2 regions of the Caballeronia sp. GACF4 genome follow, and region 2 is predicted to be linked to the other one. Evidence: predicted binding sites of a transcription regulator. Region 2 holds the regulator's gene; the other holds the start of a gene.
What was found. Region 2 encodes FliA, which starts transcription of late flagellar genes. Its sites were predicted from a motif close to CTAAAGTTTNNNNNNNNNNNGCCGNTA; they were not measured.
Positions count from the first base shown of each region.

Region 1: motA (flagellar motor stator protein MotA) is a predicted target of FliA. The motif match lies at 7,439-7,465, and genes of this name have one in related genera.

Region 1 is NZ_JALQDW010000018.1:174,957-187,269, forward strand. It holds gene NCR40_RS15870 (efflux RND transporter permease subunit) at 1-3,110, opposite strand, end outside; gene NCR40_RS15875 (DUF4148 domain-containing protein) at 3,463-3,744, opposite strand; gene NCR40_RS15880 (Nramp family divalent metal transporter) at 4,061-5,392, shown strand; gene motB (flagellar motor protein MotB) at 5,460-6,440, opposite strand; gene motA (flagellar motor stator protein MotA) at 6,474-7,343, opposite strand; gene NCR40_RS15895 (helix-turn-helix domain-containing protein) at 7,598-8,479, shown strand; gene NCR40_RS15900 (hypothetical protein) at 8,543-8,815, shown strand; gene NCR40_RS15905 (hypothetical protein) at 9,036-9,203, opposite strand; gene NCR40_RS15910 (MFS transporter) at 9,310-10,767, opposite strand; gene NCR40_RS15915 (MFS transporter) at 10,890-12,200, opposite strand.
Region 2 is NZ_JALQDW010000014.1:141,290-153,602, reverse strand. It holds gene flhF (flagellar biosynthesis GTPase FlhF) at 1-1,430, shown strand, start outside; gene NCR40_RS13265 (MinD/ParA family ATP-binding protein) at 1,423-2,343, shown strand; gene NCR40_RS13260 (RNA polymerase sigma factor FliA) at 2,362-3,093, shown strand; gene NCR40_RS13255 (GGDEF domain-containing protein) at 3,188-4,282, opposite strand; gene NCR40_RS13250 (Rieske 2Fe-2S domain-containing protein) at 4,486-5,511, shown strand; gene NCR40_RS13245 (glycosyltransferase) at 5,515-7,761, opposite strand; gene NCR40_RS13240 (DegT/DnrJ/EryC1/StrS family aminotransferase) at 8,055-9,209, shown strand; gene NCR40_RS13235 (transketolase family protein) at 9,360-10,340, opposite strand; gene NCR40_RS13230 (transketolase) at 10,350-11,219, opposite strand; gene NCR40_RS13225 (SDR family NAD(P)-dependent oxidoreductase) at 11,232-11,978, opposite strand; gene NCR40_RS13220 (hypothetical protein) at 12,004-12,313, opposite strand, start outside.

The DNA of each region.
Region 1 (12,313 bases), on a different contig from region 2:
CCCGCGAAGACGAGCGGCACGAAGAACAGCGTGGAAACCGTGGCAAACAGCAAGCCGCCGATCACCGCGCGGCCGAGCGGCGCGTTCTGTTCGGCGCCTTCGCCGAGACCGAGCGCCATTGGAATCATGCCGATGATCATCGCGAAGGCCGTCATCAGCACCGGGCGAATACGGCTTGCGCCTGCTTCGAGCGCGGAGGCGAGCGGCGGCACGCCCGCTGTCAGACGTTGCCGCGCGAACGACACCATCAAGATACTGTTGGCGGTGGCGACGCCCATCGTCATGATCGCGCCCGTGAGTGCGGGCACGGACAGATGCGTGCCGGTGAGAAATAGCATCCAGACGATACCCGCGAGCGCCGCCGGCAACGCGCTCACGATGATGAGCGGATCGACCCACGACTGGAAGTTGACGACGATAAGCAAATACACCAGCACGATCGCCATGGCCACGCCAACGCCCAGCCCGAAGAACGATGTACGCATGGTCTCGACCTGACCACGCACATTGATCTGCGTGCCGCGCGGAAGCGTGCGGCGCGCTTCATCGACGAGATGATTCACCTGACGCGCCACGCTGCCGAGATCGTTTCCTTCCACGCTCACGAAGAGATCGATCACGGGACGGATGTTGTAGTGCGAGACTTCCGCGAACTGATTCTGCGGCGAGACACGCACGAGGTTGCCGAGCAACTGCGTCGGTCCCGTGAGCGAGGCAGACACAGGCGTGCGCAAGAGTTCGTCGACCGATGAAACCTGATACTGCGGCGTCTGTACCGCGAGGTTGTATTCCACGCCATTCTTCGGGTTGAACCAGAATCCCGGCGACGTTTGCGAACTGCCCGATAGTGAAACGAGCACGTTCTGCGCGACATTGCTTGCCGAGAGATTGAGCTGCTGCAGACGCGTGCGGTCCATGGTCAGGTTGATGACGGGTTCGTCGAGCTTCTGCTGGATGTGCGTATCCACGTTGCCGGGAATCATGCGGATCTGCTTCATCAGCTTGGCCGCGACCTGAAAGTTAGCTTGCTGATTTTGGCCTTGAATCTGCACGTCTACGGCGGCGGGCAAGCCGAAGTTCAGAATCTGCGTGACGATATCCGCGGGCTGAAAGAAGAACTCCACGCCGGGGAATTTCTGCGGCAAGAGCGCGCGCAGTTCATCGATATATTTTTCGGTCGGCGCGTGATCTTCTTTCAACGCGACCTGTATCTCGCCGTCGAGCGTACCGATGGTGCCCGAGTTGCTGTACGAGAGATTGATACCGCTATAGGGCAGGCCGAGATTGTCGAGGATGGTATCGAGCTCATCGGCGGGCACGACCTGACGCACGACCTTCTCGACTTCATCGGCGAGACGCGCGGTTTCCTCGATACGCGTGCCCGTTGGAGCACGCATGTGCATGCGGATGTCGCCGGCATCGACCGTGGGAAAGAAGTCCTGGCCGAGCACGAACACCAGCGCGGTGGAGATGAGACAGAAGCCGAGAAAGAGCGAACCGTAGAGCCGCCGCTTCACGAGCAGGCTGCTCAGAATCACGATGTATGCGGCGCGCATGCGCTCGAAGCCGTGATCGAACCGGCGATGCAGCCGCATGAAGAGATTCGGCTTCTTCTTGGCATCGGGTGCATGCGCGTGGCCCATCAGCAGCATGGCGAGCGTCGGCACGAGCGTCCGAGAAAGAATGTACGACGCGATCATGGCGAACACCACGGCTTCCGCGAGCGGCACGAACAGGAACTTCGCCACGCCGGTCAGGAAGAACATCGGCACGAACACGATACAAATACACAGCGTCGAGACGAGCGCGGGCACGGCAATTTCGCCCGCGCCTTCGAGAATCGCTTCGTGCAGATCGGTGCCCATGTGCAGATGGCGTTCGATGTTCTCGATGGTGACGGTGGCGTCGTCGACGAGAATGCCCACCGCGAGCGCGAGCCCGCCCAACGTCATGATGTTGATGGTTTGCCCGAGCGCATGCAGCACGATCAACGACGACAGAATGGACAACGGAATCGAGATCGCGATGATGCAGGTGCTGCGCCAGTTGCCGAGGAAGAGCAGGATCATGGCGGCCGTGAGCGCGGCGGCGATCAGCGCTTCGCGCACCACGCCCTGCACGGCGGCTTTCACGAACACCGATTGATCGAAGAGCGCGGTGATCTTGATGTCTTCCGACAACGACGAACGCGCTTGCGGCAGGAGACCCTTCAACGTGTTGACGATAGAGAGCGTCGATGAATCGCCGTTCTTCAGCACCGAGATCAGCACGCCGCGCCGGCCATCCTGACGCACGACGTTGGTCTGCGGCGAGAAGCCATCGCGCACGTGCGCCACTTCACGCAGATAAGTCGTCGCGCCGTTCACGGTTCGCACGGGCAGGTCGTTGAGGCCTTCCACGGTGGTCGGTGAACCGTTCATGTTGATGGTGAATTCTTTCGGCCCGATCTTCGCCGTGCCGGTCGGCAGAATCAGGTTCTGCGCGTTGACGGCGCTGACCACATCGGTTGGCGTCAAGCCTTTGGCGAGCAGCGCGCGCGTATCGAGGTCGATGGAGATGAGACGCGACTTCCCGCCATACGGATACGGCACCGATGCGCCCGGAATGGTCACGAGCTGTGGGCGCAGGAAGTTGAGCGCCGTATCGTTGAGCGACTGCTCCGACTCCTTGGGACTCGACAATCCAAGCTGGATCACAGGAATGCTCGACGCCGAATAACTGATGACGAGCGGCGGCGTTGCGCCGGGCGGCATCTGCTTGAGCTGCGCCTGTTCGACGGCCACCGTCTGCGCGATCGCCGTCTGAATGTTCGCGGTTGGCTGCAAAAACAGCTTGATGATGGCGATACCCGGCAACGACTGCGACTCGATATGCTCGATGTTGTTGACGGTGGTCGTGAGACTGCGTTCGTTCACGGACGTGATGCGGTTGGCCATGTCCTCGGACGAGAGGCCCGTGTACGTCCAGATGATGCTGACAACCGGAATGTTGATCTCCGGAAGTACGTCCACCGGCGTCGTCAGAATGACGAATGGCGTGGCCAGCAGGATCATGATGGCCATTACGATGAACGTATAAGGCCGCTTCAGCGCTACGTTGACAATCCACATTGAGGCGTTCGGAAGAGCGAGGGAGGGACGCAGGTGCTTTCACGCGCGGGACGAGTCTCGAAGGCGGGTCGGTGAGTCGCCTTCGGTGCCCTATGGTAGTGGCAACGTACCAACGAGATAATGACGCGAAAATGGCGATTTCGTCATCTTGCGTGAAATGAAAGGCGTGTGTAATCCTAAGCGCTCGAAAGGAAAGCCGGCAGCGCGCAATGGAAGGTGAACGTAATCGGAAAGTACGTCGATGCATCGCGCGAAAGGCAATGCGAGTACCGCAGTGAGACGGCGCGGGATCGCTTCAATTCAGCGGAAGCCGCGCTGGCCTCGTTCGGAATGGCGTGACTGTTGAATGACGTTATTGCGGAGTCTGGCCGAGCGGCGTGGTCGTCATGGTCGGTTGTCCCGACGCGGACGAGCCTTCCGACGATGCGCCATACGACGGGTTCGAGACCTTCTGTTCGGCGGCCTGGATATCGTTCGGGTAAAACGCATCGCGCTCCGACGGGTTGTAGCCGGCTTGTTCGACCTTGACGAGATCCTGTGTGACCTGTGCACGGGTGAGTCCTTCGCTTTGAGCAAAGGCGGCAAGTGGCGCTGCGGCCAACGTAACGATAGCGATGCGAGCGAGTAGTTTCATGGCGAACTCCCTGAAAAGTTAAGGACGATTCGCGGCGTGCGGTTTCGTGGTTTCGAGCGTCATGAAGCTCGTTACACCCACCACCGCCACGGCACCGATTCTATGTCTCGCACCGTGACGAGATGCTGGCGGTCAAATGGCGCTTTGGTCAGATTGAAGCGGGCGCTGTCACAAACGTTTTCGCCTGTGGCGGCAAGCGCCCGATGATAGACTCGCGAGCTTCGAGCGTCCTGTAAGACAAAGGCATGGTTCGTTTCAGTGACGCTCGCTTTCGTTCAAACATCTTTCGTTCAAACATCGACACCGGGACCGTCAATTGCCGTTCAAGCTGCCGACCACGGCCACCGCGCCATTCTGTCCGTCTGAAGTCAAAGGCTCCGTCGCCGTCGCGCCTGGCGCGTCGTTCTGGAAAAAGCTGCTGCAGTTCGCGGGGCCGGGGCTGCTCATCTCCATCGGTTATATGGACCCGGGCAATTGGGCCACCGATATCGAAGCCGGATCGCGCTATGGCTACGACCTGCTTTTCGTGGTCGTGCTTTCGAGCCTTGCGGCGATGGTGCTGCAATGTCTGTCGATGCGCCTCGGCATTGTCACCGGACGCGATCTCGCGCAGCTATCACGCGAACGCTACGCAAAGCCCGTCGCTCATGCGCAATGGGCGCTCGCCGAACTCTCGATCATCGCGTGCGATCTCGCCGAAGTGCTCGGCGGTGCGCTCGCGTTTCACTTGCTATTCGGCTGCTCGCTGATGTGGGGCGTGATCTTCACCGCGTTCGATACGCTCATCGTGCTCGGTCTCAAGGGCAAGAACTTTCGCGATCTCGAAGCCATCATGCTGGGTTTGATTGCGACCATCGGGCTTGGCTATATTGTCGAACTCGTGCTCGTGAAGCCGCATTGGGCTTCGGTCGCCGCAGGTCTCGTGCCTTCGATCAGCCTCTTCTCGCAGCGCGAGCCGCTGTATCTCGCCATCGGCATTCTCGGCGCAACCGTGATGCCGCATAACCTCTATCTGCATTCGTCGATCGTGCAAACGCGCGTGGTTCAGCGCGATAAGAAGAGCCTGGCGTCGGCCATCGGCTTGTCGCGCATCGACACTATCGTCGCGCTCGTGCTTGCGTTGCTCATCAACGCGGCAATTCTGATTCTCGCGGCATCGGCGTTTCATGCGACAGGGCATACGCAAGTCACCGAGATCGAAGATGCCTACAAGCTGCTGGCGCCTATCGTCGGCACCGGGCTGGCCGCGGTTCTCTTCGCGGTGACGCTATTCGCTTCGGGACAAAGCTCGACGTTTACCGGCACCATCGCGGGCCAGGTCATCATGGAAGGCTTCCTGCACTTGAAGATTCCGTGCTATCAGCGGCGTTTCATCACGCGTGCGCTCGCGCTCGTGCCCGCGCTGATCGGCGTGTATGCGATGGGCAACGGCGCGGTCGGCAAGCTGCTGGTCGCGAGTCAGGTCGTGCTGAGCCTGCAATTGCCGTTTGCATTGTGGCCGCTCATTCGCATGACGAGCGATCGGACGCTGATGGGCGAGTTCGCCAATGCCATGACCACGAAGCTGCTGGCGTGGCTCTTGTTCGTCGTGATCAGCGTGGCGAATGTGTGGCTCGTCGTGCAGACCGTGAGCGACTGGCTTTCCTGAGCGCATGAAAGAAAGCGCCATGCACGCGTGATTTGTGCATGGCGCATCTGTCGATGTAGCCTGGAGGTTACTTGACCACCGCTGCCGGCGCGGTCGATTTCGCCGCCACGGCCGCCGGAATCGCGGTTTCGGGAGGCAAGGTCTGATCCACCGTCGTGCGGCCGCCATCGCGGAAGAATGCCTGTTCCGCAGCCTTGTTCAGCACGAGAATACTGATACGGCGATTGGTCGGTTCGTCGGCAACGTCCTTATTGAGCGGCAGCGCATCGGCGAGACCGCGCACCTGAAGAATCTTGCTTTCCTTCATGCCGCCGCTGACCAGCGCCCGGCGCGCGGAGTTGGCACGCTCGCTCGACAGCTCCCAGTTCGAGTAGCCCGTCTGATTGCCGGAGTAGGGCACGGCGTCCGTGTGACCGGCGATAGACACGCGGTTATCGACGTCATTCAACGACGCGCCGATATTCGTGAGAATCGTCGTCACATAGCTTTCGAGCTTGAAGCTGCCCGACGCGAACATGGGCCGCTTGAGCGAATCGACAATCTCGATACGCAAGCCTTCGCTCGTGATCGCGATCCGAATCTGATCCTTGAACGCTTTCAGTGCAGGCGTCTGTTCGATCAGCGCTTGCAGCTTCTGCTTCAGTTGCTGCAGGCGCTGCATGTCGTCCGCGGCGACGGCGGCACGCGCGATTTGCGGCGGCACTGGCTGAGTCTGGCTCTTCTTGCCTTCGCCGGGACGCGTGCTCGACAGATCGCGTCCGCCGCCTGGAATCACGCTCGTGTGCGCGGATGCGCCGCCGTCGTTGCCGAAGAGCGCGGAAAGCGGTGTGTTGAAGTAATCCTCGATGCCTTCCTTGTCGTACTTCGACGTGGAGCCCAGCAGCCACATCAAGAGAAAGAAGGCCATCATCGCGGTGACGAAGTCGGCGTAGGCAATCTTCCATGCGCCGCCATGATGACCGTGTCCGTGCGCCTTCTTCTTGCGGCGCACGATGATGGTCGGCGCGAGCACGGATTGCAGCGGATCGCGTGAAGGTTTCTCAGCCATGAACGTGTTTTCCGGTAATGAGCGCGAGCGGCTTTAAGCGGACTTCGGCATCTTGGTGGCGCGCACGGCGTCGTCCAGTTCCTTGAAACTCGGACGGTCCGCCGTGAAGAGCACCTTGCGGCCAAACTCGACGGCGATGGTCGGCGCGTAGCCGTTCATCGACGCGAGCAACACGGACTTCACGCACTGGAACGGCTTGGCTTCGGCCGCGCCCTTTGCGTTGAGCAAGTCAGCGAGCGGTCCGAAGAAACCGTATGCGAGCAGAATGCCGAGGAAGGTTCCGACGAGCGCACCCGCGATCATCTCGCCCAGCACGGCGGGCGCGGCGCCGACCGAGCCCATGGTGTGCACCACGCCCATAACCGCCGCGACGATACCGAACGCCGGCAAGCCGTCCGCCATCTTCTGAATTGCGTTACCGGCAATCGCGCTTTCGGTGTGATGCGTTTCGAGTTCTTCGTCCATCAGGTCCTGCATTTCCATCGCGTTGACGTTGCCTGCGGACATCATGCGCAGATAGTCGACGATGAATTCGAGCAGATGATGATCGTTCATCACGTGTTCGTACTTCTGGAACACGGGGCTGGCTTCGGGAGCATCGACGTCGGCTTCGAGCGCCATCATCCCTTCCTTGCGGGCCTTTTGCAGCAGCTCATAGAGCAGCGCGATCAGCGCAAGGTATTTCTCTTTCGTGTAGGCGCCGCCCTTAAAGGCCTTCGGCAGACCTTGCAAGGTCTTCTTGAGCGTTGCGGTCGGATTGGACACGACGAACGCGCCGATTGCCGCCCCGAAAATACACAGCAACTCGAACGGCTGAACCAGCGCCGCCAGATGCCCGCCGACGCCGATAAAACTCCCGATCACCGAACCGATGACCACTACCCAACCGATAATGACAAACATGATCTCTCCGCAAGAAGTCAGGGCGTCGCGAGCACTGCGAGCTCGACATGAGACACGCACGGCACGCGAAACTTTATTGGCTTGTTGATGGCTTTTAACGGCGCGGACCACCCGAGATTTAGGGTTACGCGCGCAAAGATTTCTGCGCAATGGTTTGCGAGGTAAATGTTACGACGGCATTCGACGCAACTTTGACCGGTCATTACGCGTCAGGTAATGGATCGCGGATGGACGAATCGACTAACATCGGCGGCATGAATTCGACTTTTGCGTTCGTTGCATCGAGTGTTGCGCCGCCCGCGACGGTCGGCGCGCTGTTGCGTGAATGGCGCCAGAAACGGCGCATGAGCCAGCTCGACCTGGCTGGCGACGCCGATGTATCGACGCGTCATTTGAGCTTCATCGAATCAGGGCGATCGTTGCCGAGCCGCGAGATGCTCATGCGCCTGGCCGAGCAACTCGATGTGCCGCTGCGCGAGCGCAATACGCTCCTGATGGCGGCGGGTTATGCGCCGCTATATCGCGAACGCCCGTTCGCCGATCCGCAACTCGATGCCGCGCGCCGTGCCGTCGAACTCGTGCTCAAGGGACACGAGCCGTATCCGGCGTTGGCCGTCGATCGTCACTGGACGATGATCGCTGGCAACGCCGCCGTGTCGGCGCTGGTTGCGCTCGCGGCGGATGCGTCGCTACTCGCGCCGCCTGTGAACGTGCTGCGCTTGTCGCTGCATCCGCAAGGCTTGGCTCACGCAACCGAGAACTGGCACGAATGGCGCGCGCATCTACTGGCGCGTGTGCGTCGGCAGATCGAGGTTTCTGGAGACGCCACGCTCGCTGCGCTGCTCGTGGAACTCGAGGCTTATCCAACGCTGCCGCATGCCGGCAAGGCGAGGAGTGCCGAACTCGATCCCGTGGTCGTGCCGCTGCGCCTTTTGACGCCACACGGCACACTGTCGTTTCTGAGCACGACGACGGTATTCGGCACGCCGGTGGACATCACGCTATCCGAGTTGGCAATCGAGGCCTTTTTTCCCGCCGATGAATTTACGGCTACCGCGCTCGCGGAGATGTCGTTGCGCTCACGGCCATCAGCTTACAAAATTGAACCTGACGACGCGGCGCGAATCAATGAATGAGCACGCGGCGTTTTAGCGAAGCGGCTAACCATGGCTTTTGTCCAACCAACGCGGAAGACAGCGATGATTCAAACATTCGAACAAGTAATCGGCGGGCAAAGCATGCAGTTCTGCGCGAGTATCGCGGACGGCGGCGGTCCCCGGCGCGTCATCATCAGCCGGGCGGATTCGGCGGAATCGCTCGTGATCGTGGAGGCGGGCGGCATTATCGGTGCCATCAAAGCGGAAGTCGAGGCGCCGGATACGTTCGTCGCGGATGCCGTGAAGCGGGCGCAGGAGGAAGGCTTGATCGAGCGCGCCCTGCAGACGGGTGCCGTGCAAACTACGAATTTGTAATTCTGGTTTAGACGGCAACAACGCCCGCGTGGCGATCTTCGGTCGCGCGGGCGTTGTGCTTTCTGTGTTTGGAAGATAGTGCGAGCCACATAGCGCGCTGCTTAGGCTCTCGGCCTGCCGTCTCTGCGGTCAGTTAGGCGTGACCTCGACCGGCGCCGGAATTCAGCGGAGCCGCGCGGTCCGTTTCACGAAAGCAGCGCCGCTCGAACAACGCGCGCCTTCAAAGGCGCGGCTGCCCATTCCTCGGATCGGCGGGAACGAGTGGCGTCGCTGAATCCGGGCCATCGGGCATGTCCGGATCATCGGGATTCGGCGCCGCGTCGGGGTCGAGCAGCTTGTCCGGGTCTGGTTCCATCGGCTCTTCGGGTGAGCGGGGCATCGTCGACATGATGGGGTGTTCTCCAGAGTATGCAGTTCGTGTGTGACCGGCACGGTTTCGTCGATGCCGGGCGTCCCTCATGCGTCTGCAACGCGCGTTCCTGAGTCTCGTCGCATTATTCCGTCGCCTGCCGTGCCGCGCTCATCGGGCGATTGCCACGCGCATCGCGCACGAGAAACCCGCTGAAGCAAGCGCAGACTAGAAGCGCCACGGATATGCCCGCCGACCAGCGCACCGCATCGACGATCTGCGCCGTTGCCGCGCCGCCTTCGCCATGTCCCGCGAGCGCGCCGAATGCCGCCACGCCGATTGCGCCCGCCGCCTGCCGCGCCGTATTCAATACTGCGGACGCCGTGCCCGCGCGCTCCTGACCGACCGTGCCGAGAAGCGCGGTGGTCATTGCCGGAACCGCGACGCCCATGCCGGTTGGAATCAGGAGGAACGGCACGATGAGCGCGAGCGTGGGCGTGTGGGCATCGACGAAAACGAGCGCCGCGAAACCGGCGGCGTCGATAAGCGCGCCGGCGATCATCGGCGCACGCGAGCCGAAACGCGCGACGACCGGCCCGCTCGCCAGATTCGACAGCAGAAAGCCGCCCGTCAGCGGCAGAAAAGCGAGACCGGTCTGCAACGGCGTATGTCCGAGCACGCGCTGCAAGTACAGACTCAGCACGAACACCATCCCATAGTAGGTAAGATTCACGCCGATACCGAACACCACCGCCGCGCTGAAGGTGCGCTCCTTGAAGAGCGCGAGCGGAAGCATCGGCGAGCGTGTGCGGCCTTCGATCACGACGAACGACGCGCCCGCCAGCAACGCCAGCGCAACCCCGCCGAGCACGAGCGGATGCGTGAGTCCGAGCGGCCGCATCTCGATGACCGCGCCGACGAGCGCCGTGAGCGCGATCACGGCAAGCGCCTGACCGGGCAGGTCGATACCGCGCGCGCCACGACCGGTTCCAGGTTGCGCGGGTGTTTCGCGGACCCACGCGAACGTCGCCGCTATGCCCGCCGCACAGATCGGCACGTTGACCCAGAAGATGCTGCGCCAGCCGAACGCCGCGATCAGCACACCGCCGACGATCGGCCCGGCCGCGATCGAAATCGAGCCCGCAGCCGTCCACAGACCCACCGCGCGCGCCCGCAAACGCGGATCGTGACCGCAGGCTGCGTTGAGCAGCGCGAGCGAACTGGGCAGCATCGCCGCCGCGCCGATTCCTTGCAGCGCGCGGGCCGCGATCAACTGCGGGGCATCGCGCGAGAACGCGCACGCGAGCGACGCCAGCGCGAACAAGGCGAGCCCGCCCGCGAAAAGCCGCCGCGCGCCGATGCGATCGCCGAGCGAGCCGGCGGAAAGCATCAGCGCGGAAAAGGCGAGCGCGTAGCTGTCGATGGTCCATTGCAGACTCGCGACGTTCGCGTGCAGGTCGTGACCGATGCTCGCCAGCGCCACATTGACGATGGATACATCGAGTTGCGAGACGACGAAGCCGACGCTGGTGGCGGCAACGATGAGCACCTGACGCGCGCTCAGGCGCGCCGTTTTGGGATCGAGATCGAGGTTCGAGTTCATGCCCTCAATGCTAGACGCGGCGCGCGCTCGATGTTTCAGGCACGGGTGAAACGTGGCGGTTCAGGTCGTAAAAAGCGCACTCACGGGGAGTGCGCGTTGCGTGATCGGATCAGGCCCGCCGTTCAGGCCTCGATCGCCGCTTCCCGGATAAACAGCGTAGTCACCGCGCCCACCGCGCACAGCGCGCAGACGTAGATCACGGGTGCCATCGGACTGGATTTCATCATCAGCGAAACGACGATCGGCGTGAGTCCGCCGAAAACGGCATATGCGACGTTGTACGAAAACGAGATGCCCGAAAAGCGAATGGCGGGCGGAAACGCTTTCACCATGACGAACGGAATTGCGCCGATCACGCCAACCGTGAAGCCCGCGCACGCGTACCACGGCAAGAGCACGGAAGTATCGAGCGAAACTTGCCGGAACAGCAGGTAATACGACACGCCGAGCGCAATCGCGCCGATGAAAATCGTCCTGCCCGCGCCGATGCGCCCCGCAATCGCGCCCGCCAGCACGCAACCGATGGTCAAGAACAGCGTCGCCACGCAATTGGCCGCGAGCACGGTCGCCGGCGCGATGTGGAATTGCTTCTGCAGAAGCGTCGGCGTCATCAGAATGACCACGACGATAGCCGCGGAAAGCATCCACGTGAGCAGCATCGACACGATCACGGCGCGGCCATGATCGCGCAGCACGGCTTTGAGCGGAATCTCGGCGGCAAGCGACTTGCGCTTTTGCAGTTCGGCGAACACGGGCGTTTCATGCAGCCAGCGTCGCAGATACACCGAGCACAACCCGAACAATCCGCCGAGCAGGAACGGCAGACGCCACGCGAAGTCCGCGACTTGCGCCGGCGCGAAGCTCTTGTTGATCGCGGTCGCGACCAGCGAACCGAGCAGAATGCCGGCCGTCAGTCCCGCCGTGAGCGTGCCGCACGCGTAGCCGACATGACGACTCGGCACGTGCTCCGACACGAAAACCCACGCGCCAGGCACTTCGCCGCCGACGGCCGCGCCTTGCATCACGCGAAAGAGGAGCAGCAGAACGGGCGCCATCATGCCAATCGAAGCGTAAGTGGGCAGCAGGCCCATCAGGAGCGTCGGCACCGACATCAGCAGCACGGAGAGCGTGAACATGCGCTTGCGGCCGAGCAGATCGCCGAAATGCGCCATGACGATACCGCCCAGCGGCCGGGCAAGATAACCCGCCGCGAAGATGCCGAAAGTCTGCAGTTGCCGCAGCCAGTCAGGAATCGTGGCGGGAAAGAACAGCTGGCCGATCACGGGCGCGAAGAACACGAAAATGATGAAGTCGTAGAACTCGAGAGCGCCGCCAAGTGCGGCGAGGGTGAGCGTTTTATAGTCGCCGCGCGTGAGACGGCGGCCCGCGGCGCTCGTGGTGTCCGAGGCGCCGGGCAGAGGTGTTGCGTGCATCGAAAAAAGAACCCGTAAATGAAAAGAGCCGCGCACGTGTCGGGACGTGCCGCGCAAGAAGAGGCGTTGTCCTGCGGCTTTTCAAGACGCGCCGGGTGAGCGCGAATCAAGGA
Region 2 (12,313 bases):
AGCAAGCCGACGAAGAGCGCATGGAAGCACCGCGCACGATGGCCGATTCCAATCCGTGGTTGATCGAACATGCGCGCCGTATCGCGCAACAGGCTTCGGTGCCGTCGAACCGGCCGCTGACGCCGTCTGCCGCAATTGCACGCGGCATGGGCGTGCCGGTATCGGTCAAGGCAGCCGACGCACCGCGCCAGCAAGCGCCGCGTGCACAAGCCGCCGCGCAGCCGGTTGCCGCCGCGCCTGCCGCACCCGCCGCGCAAGCGCACGCAAAGATCGAAACGCCCGACTGGGCGCGTGAAGCCGCGCAAGTCGCCGCACGCCGCGCCGCACAGAAGATCAACGCAGCACCGCAACCCGCCGACGAAGCGCCGGCCGCATCGGGCAATTTCGAAGGCTTGCCGGCCAATGCCGCAGCCGTCGTGACCGAAGCCATCCGCACGCGCATGGAGCAAGTCGTCAACGAAACGGTGATGAACGAACTCTCGTCGATGCGCGAGATGATGGAAGAGCACTTCTCGGGTTTGCTGTGGGGCGACCGCCAGCGCCGCAACCCGACCAACTCGGCCTTGACCAAGCGCCTCTTCGCCGCCGGTTTCTCCGCGCAACTCGTGCGCATGGTGATCGACAACATGCCGTCGATGGAGAACGTGGAAAACGCGCTCGAATGGGTGCAGCAAGTTCTCGAATCGAATCTGCCGGTGATGCCGAGCGAAGACGCGTTGATGGAACGCGGCGGCGTGTTCGCGCTGATGGGCCCGACGGGCGTCGGCAAGACGACGACCACGGCAAAGCTCGCGGCGCGCTGCGTGATGCGCTTCGGCGCCAGCAAGGTCGCGCTCCTGACGACGGACAGCTACCGGATCGGCGCGCATGAACAACTGCGCATCTTCGGCAAGATTCTCGGCGTCTCGGTGCACGCGGTAAAGGACGGCGCCGACCTGCAACTCGCGCTCTCCGAACTGCGCAACAAACATATCGTGCTGATCGACACGATCGGCATGAGCCAGCGCGATCGCACGGTCTCCGACCAGATCGCGATGCTGTGCGGCACGGGTCAGCCGGTGCAACGCCTGTTGCTGCTGAACGCCACGAGCCACGGCGACACGCTCAACGAAGTCGTGCAGGCCTACAAGAGTGCGCCGGACCAGCCGCCGCTCGCGGGCTGCATTCTGACCAAGCTCGACGAGGCGACCAACCTCGGCAGCGTGCTCGATACGGTCATCCGCTACAAGCTGCCGGTGCATTACGTATCGACCGGTCAGAAGGTGCCGGAGAACTTGTACGTCGCAACCAAGCGTTTCCTCATCAAGAGCGCGTTCTGCATTCCGCGCGATGGCTCGCCTTTCGTGCCGCAAGACGACGATGTGCCGGCGCTTCTGTCCGCACTGTCCGCACGCGCCACGACCGAACTGCATGGAGTCCATTTTGGATAAGTTCGTGCTCGATCAGGCTGAAGGCCTGAGAAGGCTGCTGACGCGCGCCAGTTCTCGCGTGGTGGCTGTAGTGGGCGGACCGGCGGGCATCGGTTGCACGTCGGCGGTAGTGAACCTCGGCGCGGCGTTGTCCGTGCATGGCAAGGATGTGCTCGTCATCGACGAGCGGCATAACGCGGGCTCGGTCAGCCGCATGGCGGGTGTGGATGGCGCGGGCGCGCTCTCGGCGGTGATGTCCGGCCGTCGCGAACTGCAGGATGTCGCAGTGCGCACGCCGATGGGTTTTTCGCTGATCGCCGCCCCGCGCGATGAACGTATCAGCCACGACGCGGCGCAAGCACGCGCGCTGCTCGACGGCCCCGCGGATATCGTGCTGATCGATGCGCAACTCGATCGTAATGGCGCGCTCTCGTCGCTCGCGGCGCAGGCGCATGACTTTCTGATAGTGACGCGGGTAGCCGCGTCGGCGATCACCGAGGCGTATGCGTGCATGAAGCGCTTGCACTACGCCCACGCGATCGGCCAGTTCCGCGTGCTGATGAATCACGTGCAGGACGCAGCCGATGCAGCGGTCGCGTTCGACAACCTCTCGGGTGTCGCGAGCCGTTATCTGGCCGTTTCGCTCGTGCAGGCAGGGTATGTGTCCGAGGATGCGCGCGTCGCTCGGGCGAGGGAGCTCTCTCGGTGTGCGGTGGAAGCGTTTCCGGCTACGGCCGCGGCGCGCGACTACCGCTACATCGCAGCCGAGCTGCTGCACTGGCCGATGCGTCCCGCGCCGTTTTCGCGCGGCGACGAAGCGAGCCAGTACGACGCGCATATTCCGGTTGGCGAGTCTGGTGAAAGCGGACGGAAAGCGGCGCACCGAGCGGCGGCGTTTTCCGATCATGCAATGAGCAGCACGGCGTCGATGTGATATTGAAAGGTGAACAGGATGTATAACGCCCAAGGCAAACTCTCGCAGTCCGACGTGCTTACGAAATATGCGCCGCTCGTTCGCCGCCTCGGACTCCAGCTCGTCGCCAAAATGCCGGCGAGCGTCGATCTCGATGATCTGATCCAGGCCGGCATGATTGGCCTCCTCGATGCGGCTAGCCGCTACAAGGAAGATCAGGGCGCCCAGTTCGAAACCTACGCAAGTCAGCGTATTCGCGGCGCCATGCTCGACGAGTTGCGCGCCAACGACTGGTTGCCACGCAGCATGCGCAAGACATCGCGCGAAGTGGAGTCGGCGGTACACAAGGTGGAACAGAACCTTGGCCGTTCGGCCAGCGAGACCGAAGTCGCCGAGCACATGAAGATGCCGCTCGACGAGTATCAGTCGATGCTGCAGGACTTGCACGGCAGCCAGTTGATCTATTACGAAGACTTCGACCGCTCGGCGGACGACGAGCCGTTCCTCGACCGTTACTGCGTCGATCGTTCGGACCCGCTGTCGGCGCTTCTGGACGACAGTCTGCGCGGCGCGCTGATCGAAGCCATCGACAAGTTGCCGGAGCGCGAGAAGCTGCTCATGAGCTTGTACTACGAGAAGGGCCTCAACCTGCGCGAAATCGGCGCGGTGATGGAAGTGAGCGAGTCGCGCGTGTGCCAGTTGCATAGCCAGGCCGTGGCGCGTTTGCGTGCGAAGCTGCGGGAACAGTCGTGGACTAGCGTCGAGGCTTGAGTTCCGAGTTGTAGAGGCGCGCGAAGCCCCGAACCGGGGCCGCGCGCTTTTTGCTTTTGCCTTCGCAAAGGCGCTCGAATGCGCTCGGATGCGCTCAATGCATCTCGAAGTCGCGCGCCTCGGCGAACACCGTCTTGCCTTCGCCGAGACTCTTTGCGCGATACATCGCGCGATCCGCGGCTCTCAGCACGGCGGTGATATCGGCGTCATGCGCTTCTGCCGCGCTCGACAGCAAGCAGGCGCCGATACTCGCCGATACGCTCACTGGCCGCTCCTGCACCAGCGTGAGGTCGGCGAGCGCCGAATGGATGCCATCGGTGAGCGTGAGCACCGCGCTGCGATCGCGCATGTTGCGCGCGAGCACGACGAACTCGTCGCCGCCCAGCCGCGCGATGGTGTCGGTCTTGCGCATGCGCCGTGCAAGCAATTGCGCGAACGACTGCAACAGCACGTCGCCGACTGCGTGACCGTAGGTATCGTTCACGCCCTTGAAGCCGTCGAGGTCGATCAGTAGCAGTGCGCTGGTATTCGCGTCGGCGGCTTCGGGCGCGGACATCGCGCGATTCACGGTTTGTTCGAGCGCGTAACGGTTATAGAGGCCCGTGAGCGGGTCCGTCGATGCCTGCCGCGCCAGCACGCGATTCGCGCTGCCAAGCCTGTCGACCAGTACACTCAGATACACCGACGCGCCCAGCACGCTCAGCGCGAGCCCGAGCGCGGCGGCGCGGTTTGCCACCCACCACGGTTGCCACAACGCCAGCGCGACGATCGCGACGAGCGCCATTGCGCACGAAATGGCGAGCGTGCGCTTGCCGTAGCGGCATCCCGAGCCGATCAGAAACCAGAACACCACCCACAGCAGCGGCAAGGCGAGCGTGCCGCAGAGAAAGAGCATGGCGCCGAGCAACGCCTGATCGAGGATAGTGGTGATGACGAGCCGGACGTTGGACAGCGCCATCATCCGGCTGACGAGCAATAGTGTGATTGCACCGTAGGACACGTAGAGCGCGATCAATCGCGTGATCAACGACGCGTTGGCCGAAGGGTGCCGCCACGCATACACCGCATAAGCCAGCAGAACTGCCGCTCCCATCCCGATACGCAGCATGGCTTGCTCGCGTTCGGGATTCCGGTTGCCGGACCATGCGAAGGCATAGGCCCGGCGTGCCGGTTGATGCGCCTGCTCCATACTGAACCCCTGGTGGTGATTTCTTGCTGTTATGGTCTTTTGCGCGTGTCTTTGCTGTCGCGCTTTTGTCTTATTGCGGCCCCGTCGCGATGTTCGTCTCCGACGACTGGTATTTTGCAACGTTTTGCCAAGCTGCTGTGAATCGTGTAAGAACGCATCTCGGACAGATGATTAACGGCGTTTTCTGCGGATGCTTCAGTGCTATGAGCGACGACTTTTCTCTCGCTGGCGAATGGCTGGCGGTCTGTAATGGCGATGACGTGCCGGCGGGTTCGACGCGAGCGTTCATCGTGGCGGATGAGCGCATCGTCGTCTGGCGCGATGCCGAAGGCGTGGCGCATGTCTGGCGTGACTACTGTCCGCATCGCGGCGCGCAACTGTCGCTGGGGGCGGTGACGAACGATCAGCTCGTGTGTCCGTATCACGGCTGGCGCTACGACACGCTTGGTCAGTGCGTGCTGATTCCGTCGAATCCGTCGCTTCGGCCTTCGAAACGCGCGTGCGCCACCGCGTTCGTCGCCGGGGAGAAATACGGCGTCGTGTGGATGTGCTTCGGCGAGCCCGCGCACGCGCTCGATTTCTTTCCCGAAGCCGCCATTCCGGGCGGACGGCGCATCAACCTTGCGCCGCAGACGGTGAAGTCGTCCGCGCCGCGTGTCGTCGAAAACTTCCTGGACATGGCGCATTTTTCGTTCGTGCACGTGGGCATTCTCGGCGAGGATGCGCATACCGAAGTGCCGGACTATGAAGTCGTGGAAAGCGCAGACGGACTCGAAGCGCGCCAGTGCCGTTTCTGGCAGCCGGCGGGATTGCCGGGGCAGGGCGGCGCGATGATGGATTACGTTTATCGCGTGAAGCGGCCGCTGGTTGCGAAGCTCACGAAGATGGCGTCGGGGGCAATGGGCGCACTGCATATCATGCTGGTGGCGTCGCCCGTGACGCAGACCGAGACCCGCGCGTGGCTCGTTTCCATTCACGAAGGCGAGACTTCGCACAGCGACGAGGAGCTGTACGACTTCAATATGGAGATTCTGCTGCAGGACACGCCGATCGTGGAGTCGCAATGGCCGAAGCTGCTGCCGCTCGCGCTCGATGCGGAGTTGCATCAGAAGTGCGACCGGATGTCGGTGGCGTATCGGAGATGGTTGGCGGGGATGGGGTTTGGGTGGGGGACGACGAGCGCGTGGAAGAAGCGGGAACGTGCGTATTGCGCCACGCTCCCGCCATGAACCTTAGAGCAGCGCGACGCCTGCTTCGGTGACCACCTTCCAGTCAAATTCGTCGTGCCCGCAGATCTGCTCCATGGCGCCGCAGAATTCACTCGCCGTTGCGTGCAGATAACGCAGATCGTCGCCCCATTCGGGCAGAGCGCCTTGCTGTGTAGTCAGCACGACGACCATATGATCCTTGTGCGGGCTGTTCGCATGTAGCTTCAGGCTGTGCTGAACCTTTTGCGCGTCGCCCTGCGCGTCAAGGATCAACACGGCTGGAATCCGTTCCGGCGCGGTGACGGAGGTCTTGCCCGGATTGAGACCCAGGCAGCGCAGAAAAACCTCGTGATAGCGCGACAGTTGGGACTGCACCGAACCGCTCTTGTACACGATAGCCTGCGCGGTGCGGGCCAATCCGCGTCGTTGTGCGGGATTGTCGATGAGACGCGCGATTGCATCGATCCAGCTCTCGGTCGATTCCGCCTCTACGCACAACCCCGAGCAGCGGTTTGTCACCAGTTCGTTGTAGGCGGAATGATCGCTGCCGACCGTCGCCACGCCCGCCGCCGAGTATTCCAGCCACTCCGTGCGTGGTGCGCCATCTACAGTTGCCGATGCCGCCAGCGGCATGAGCGCGAGATCGAGTTCGAGCTGCTGTAACGCCACGGCATGCGCGGCGTACGTCGCGGACGTGCCCGTCATGGTGACGTCTTCGTGGCCCATCCAGTCATCGGGCGGCAGCGCGCCGACGAAGACGAACTGCACAACGCCTGCAAAGCGCGCGCGAATCTCATTCAGCGCCGGTTCGATCAAGGCAAAATTGCACGGCTTCATGGCCGAACCCATTAGGCCAATACGTACCTTGCCACCATGCGTACGTACCGGACTGTAGAAGCGGTCGAAGTCGACGCTCGTCGGCAGCACATGAATATTGGCGTTGTACGCCCGCAGCGCATGCGCGAGTGCGGGCGTCGACACGACGAGTGCACTGGCGCGGCGCATGACGTACTCGGTCTTCTGCGCGGTCTGCCGGCTTAGGAAGTGCAAGGGATGATCGGCGGGAAGATCATGCATCAGTTCGTCCGTCTCGTAGACGACCGGCTTGCCCGTCGAGAACAATTGATCTAGCTGTTGCTGCGGAATCGAGATCGGAAAACGTCGCTGCATCAGAAGCATGTTGAAGGGACCGAGCACGCCTGCGTTGTCCTGAACCGGCCAGCTGAGTTCCCACTGATCGGCCAGCAATTCGAACGGTTTGGCGACGCGCACGGTGGTCGCGCGATGCGCAACGGGCTCCATCGTCAGCACCGCGATACGCGGCCTGGGCGGCTGCATTGCCGACGCGTGCGACGATGGTGCCACGGACGCGGCGTCTCGACGCAGGTTCGCTTTGCGTGCCGCATGCTGGGTCTTCTCCAGGAACACGGGAAGCTGGGCTCGGAACACACGGCTCATGGCAAGCACGGTTGGATAAACCGTGTCCACGGTGGCAACGGCCCGTGCGAAGCCGTTCTTTTCGGTGGCCATCGCAGAGCCATTTGCGCCGAACGCGAACTGATCGGGCACTTCCTTCAGGCCGCCGTCGGGCAGGAAGATGACCGGGCAGCCGCACATCATCGCTTCAGGGCAGACGGACGAAAGCTCGTACGAGTACAACACGCGCCCGCCCTGAAGCTTCTTGGCCAGTTCGGGCAGCGTTACTGGATTCGCCATCGAAAGCAATTCGGTTCCGGCTGGAAGTAGCGAAAAGTCGATCTTGTCCAGCGGATAACGATATTGGAAGACAAAGGTCTTGTCCTTTTTGCGCGTCGGGTCGGGTCTGAACAACTCCGTATCGAGCACCGGGAGAAACAGAAAATCGACGTCGCTTTTCTTCGCGTCGCCGAGAAAATTCTCCGAGTAGTAAAAGAACAGGTCGTCTTTGCCCTCGTTGAGCGGCTTGCCGTTGATGAAGCCGATGCGGTTGAGGATGTAGCGCACGCACACTTCGGCATTGAGCGGATTGCCGGACACGACTTCCGGGTAGATCGCAATGGGCGTGCGACCCTGCGCCCGGTGCAAGGTCTGCACTTCCGGCGTGAGAAGCGGGGTGTCGAATGCTGGGTTCACCACTGGCGTGCCGGCAATATACGCCTCATAACCGTCGCGATTTAGCACGTCGCAAAGCGTGTGCATGACGACGATACCCGCCGAGGTTTCCCGATAAGCCGGGGCCATGATGTAGTACGGATGACCCTTGCGCGAAGGGGGAATGCTGGCCATGTTCATGTGGCGGAACCCTGCGTTTCTTTGTGCTTACACTTGCCCGATTCGGCGGCTTGATGGCGCCGTGGCCGACTTGAATGACCCGGTTTGCCCGAGGATGAAGTTTCGTTTGAAAGCTGCTGGTTCATTCACGCGAACAGGTGGATGTTTGGGCATTAATTCGGCGCTTTAACGGCCGGTCTCGCGCAACATAATTTGCAAACTCGTCTGACCGCGTCGGCATTCGAGACGCCGGCCAACTGGACAGGCGCGCATCCGACACAAGACCACGAGACCACGAATTTACGAGCGCCATCATGAATGCCAGCCTGCCCCACCAAGCCGTCCTCGCCCTGCAGCAGCATGAACGCATCTACGTCACCCAGCCGCATCTGCCGCCTCTGGAGCAGTTTCTGCCGTATCTGGAGCAGATCTGGGAAAGCAAGGTGCTGACAAACGGTGGCCCGTTCCATCAGCAACTCGAACAGGCGCTTTGCAAGTACCTTGATGTGCCGCATCTCTCGCTCTTCAGCAACGGCACGCTCGCGCTCGTTACCGCGCTGCAGGCGCTGCGCATCACCGGTGAAGTGATCACGACGCCTTATTCGTTCGTCGCGACTGCGCACTCGTTGCTGTGGAACGGCATCAAGCCTGTTTTCGTGGATGTCGATCCGGTCACGCTGAATCTCGATCCCGCGAAAATCGAAGCGGCCATCACGAAGGAAACCACGGCCATCCTGCCCGTACATTGCTATGGCCATCCGTGCGATGTCGAAGCGATCCAGCGCATCGCCGACATGTACAACCTTAAAGTCATCTACGATGCCGCGCACGCGTTCGGCGTACGCACTGAAGCGGGCAGCATTCTGCGTGCGGGCGACCTGTCCGTGCTCAGCTTCCATGCGACCAAGGTCTTTAACACCTTCGAAGGCGGCGCGGTCATCAGCCCTGATGCGAAGACCAAGCTGCGCATCGACCGGCTGAAGAACTTCGGTTTCGTCGACGAAACCACGGTCGTGGCGCCTGGCATCAACGGCAAGATGAGCGAGGTCAATTCGGCGTTCGGCATGCTGCAGCTCCAGCATATCGACGATGCGCTCGCACGGCGGCGCGCGGTCGCATCACGGTACGCCGAGCGGCTCGAACGCGTGCGCGGCATCCGTTTGTTGCCCGTGTGCGTCGATCAGGAATCGAACAACTCGTACTTTCCGATTCTCGTGGAGAACGAATATCCGCTTTCCCGCGATGAATTGTTTGAAGCGTTCCGCGCGCAGGACATCATGGTGCGCCGCTATTTCTTCCCGCTGATTTCCGATTTTCCGATGTACCGTGGTCTGTCATCGGCGCCGCGCGCCAACCTGCCTGTCGCGGCCGATGCCGCCAGCAAGGTCATGTGCCTGCCGATCTTCCCGACGCTCACGGACGAACAGCAGGCGCGTATCGTCGCGCTTATCGAGGCGAACGCGGGGTAAGTGTCGCGCTTGTTCGAATATGAAGCCTTCCCTAAAAAGCAAACGCGGACCGTTCTTGAGCGGCCCGCGTTTTTTTCGCATAGCGCTTGCGCGGGTCAGAATGGTCACGAGATGCCACGCCTCCATTCACTGGATAGCGCGACAGCCTACTCAGTCGTTGGCAGCGTCCATGAACGCGCGGATACGTTGCGCGATCTTTTCGGCGACGAGCCCGTGCTTTTCGAGCAGCCAGCGATAATCGCCCGCCTTGTCGAAGCTGTCCGGCAAACCGATGATCAGTTGCGGCGGGGCACGACGCAATGCCGCCTTGTATTCCGCAACCGCGCTACCCAAGCCGCCGATGATGGAATGCTCCTCCACGGTCACGATCAGCCCGGAGCGTGCGCAGGCCGTGTCCACGGCGCCCGTATCGAGTGGTTTGATCGTATGCATGTTGATGACGCCCGCCGCGATGCCCTGTTCTTCGAGCAGCTTCGCCGCTAAAAGCGACTCATGCACCATCGATCCATTCGCGATGATCGTCACGTCGGCGCCCTCGCGCAGCGTGATCGCGCGGCCGACTCTGAACTCGTAGTCTTTCGTGTACACGGGCGGATTGTTCACCGCGCCCGTCAGGCGGATATACATTGGCCCCGTGAATTGCGCGGCGGCTTCCACCGTCTTGACGATCTCCGCGCAATCGGCGGGACACACGACCGTCATGTTGGGAATCGCGCGCATCACGGCGGCGTCCTCGATGCCGTAGTGCGAGTTGCCGAGCAGGCCCATGGAAACTCCGCTGCCTATTGCCACTGCCTTCACGTTCATCTCCATGTAGCCGAGATTCATGCGGATCTGTTCGGCGGCGCGCATCGAGATGAACGGTGCGAACGACGTCGCAAAAACGTTATAGCCCTCCTTGGCGAGTCCGGCCGCCATTCCGACGAGGTTCTGCTCCGCAATGCCGACGTTTAGAAAGCGGTCCGGATAACTCTTTTTAAAGCGATCGAGCCCGGAAGAAGTACCTAGATCCGCCGACATCACCATTACATCGGGATAACGCTCGCCGAGCGCGAGAACGGCCTGGCCGAACATCCCGCGCGACCCGAGGCGCGACCACTGGCGCGCGTTACTTGCGTTGATTTCCAGCATGATGCTCCCTTAAACCGCCACGCCAAAGTCCGGCGTACAAATGGTCTGCGATTGCGGTGCTTCCCGCGCGTCCAGGTCGGCAAGCGCCAGTTCATAGCTCGCTCGCGTGAGGCGATTGTGATGCCACTCGTTGTTATGCTCCATGAACGAGATGCCCTTGCCCTTCACTGTGTTTGCGACCAGCACGCGCGGCTTGGCTCGCACGCGCGGTGCCTCGAACGCGGCGACGAGCTGGGCGATGTCGTGGCCGTCGACTTCGATGACGTCCCAGCCGAAGCTGCGCCAGCGTGCGGCGAGATCGCCGAAGTCGATGATCTGACGCGCGTCGCCGTCGCTTTGCAGCCGGTTATAGTCGACGACCGCGGTGAGGTTGTCGAGACCGAGCTGCGCCGCCGACATCGACGCTTCCCATACCGAGCCTTCGTTGCATTCGCCGTCGCCGAGCAGCACGAAGGTGCCGAACGACTTGCCGCGCTTCTTCGCGGCGAGCGCGATGCCGACCGACATCGACAAGCCCTGCCCGAGACTGCCGTTCGACGATTCGATACCGAGTTTGAGGTTCATCACCGGGTGCGCAATAAGGTCGCTGCCGTTGGTCTGGAACGTCGCGAAGGTGGCCTCGTCGATCAAGCCCGCCGCGAGCAACGCGGGAAAGTAGCCGAGCACGCCATGTCCCTTGCTAAGTATGAAGCGGTCACGCTCCGGCCAGCGCGGATCGCGAGCGTCGTAACGCAGCACGCGTGCATAGAGCGTCGCCATGATCTCGACCATCGACAGGCCACCGCCCAGATGCGTACTGAGATTGCATTGGTGGCTAATGTCGAGCATCTTGCGGCGCATCAGGCGCGCCATGTTTTCGATTTCGGAGTAGTGGTTCATGTGATTTCCTGTTCAGACGATGCCGCCGTCCACCCGCAGAATCTGGCCGCTCACGAACGCGGACAACTCCGATGCGAGGAACAACGCGACATTGGCGACGTCCTGCGACTCGCCCGCTCGCTTGAGCGCTGACGATTCGACGATCCGCTCGCGCGCGGCCGGCGTCATCTGTTCAAACATGTCGGTACGGGTCGGGCCGGGCGCGATGGCATTGACGCGAATGCCCGACGCGCCAAGTTCTGTGGCCATGCTTTCGGTCGCGCGCGCGAACGCCGCCTTGCTCGTACCGTACGCGAGCGTCCCGGCATCGGCAATGAGCGCAGCCGTCGATGTCAGGTTGATGATCGAGCCTGACTTATGCCGTGCCATCAAACGCGAAAGGCCTTGGGTCAGCAGTACCTGACCAAAGAAGTTCACATCGAAAAGGCGTCGCAACTCGGCCATGGTCGTCATCTGCATCAGCCCGCCGCTCGCGGTGCCGGCGTTGTTCACGAGCACGTCGACGCGCGGCGTGAGCGCCATGATCGCCTTGACGGCCGCTTTCACCGACGCTTCGTCGGCAAGTTCAAGGGGCACGCTTTGCACCTCTACGTGGCCATCGTCGGCAAGCGATGCAAGCCAAGCGGCATGCGCAGGCGTCGCCGGATCGCGCACGCACGCGATAACGCGCGCCCCTTGCGCGGCAAACGTGCGCACGATCGCGTCGCCGATGCCACGGTTCGCGCCCGTCACCACCGCAACTTTGTCCTTTAACAGCATGCCTTGTCCTAATGTTTCCAATGGTTCAGATGTCGCGCCAGATGGGTCCGCGCTCATAGACCGGTTCGAGAAGCGTCCAGTCGTCGTCGCCTAGCGGATTTCCCTCGGGAAACGGCGGCGCCGCGCCCGCGCCGATGCAGGCGAGCACCGTGCGATCCGTGTAGTAGGCGCGCAGCGCGTGCGTGACGAACGCCGAGAACGCGCGCACGTCGGCGAGCTTGCAGGCGTTTATCGCGGCGAGGCGCTGCGTCGCGTCGAGCGCTTCGAACGGCGCGCCGACACGTTCACGCGCGACTCGGACGAGCACGGCGAGAAAGGCGTCGGACTGCGCCGTT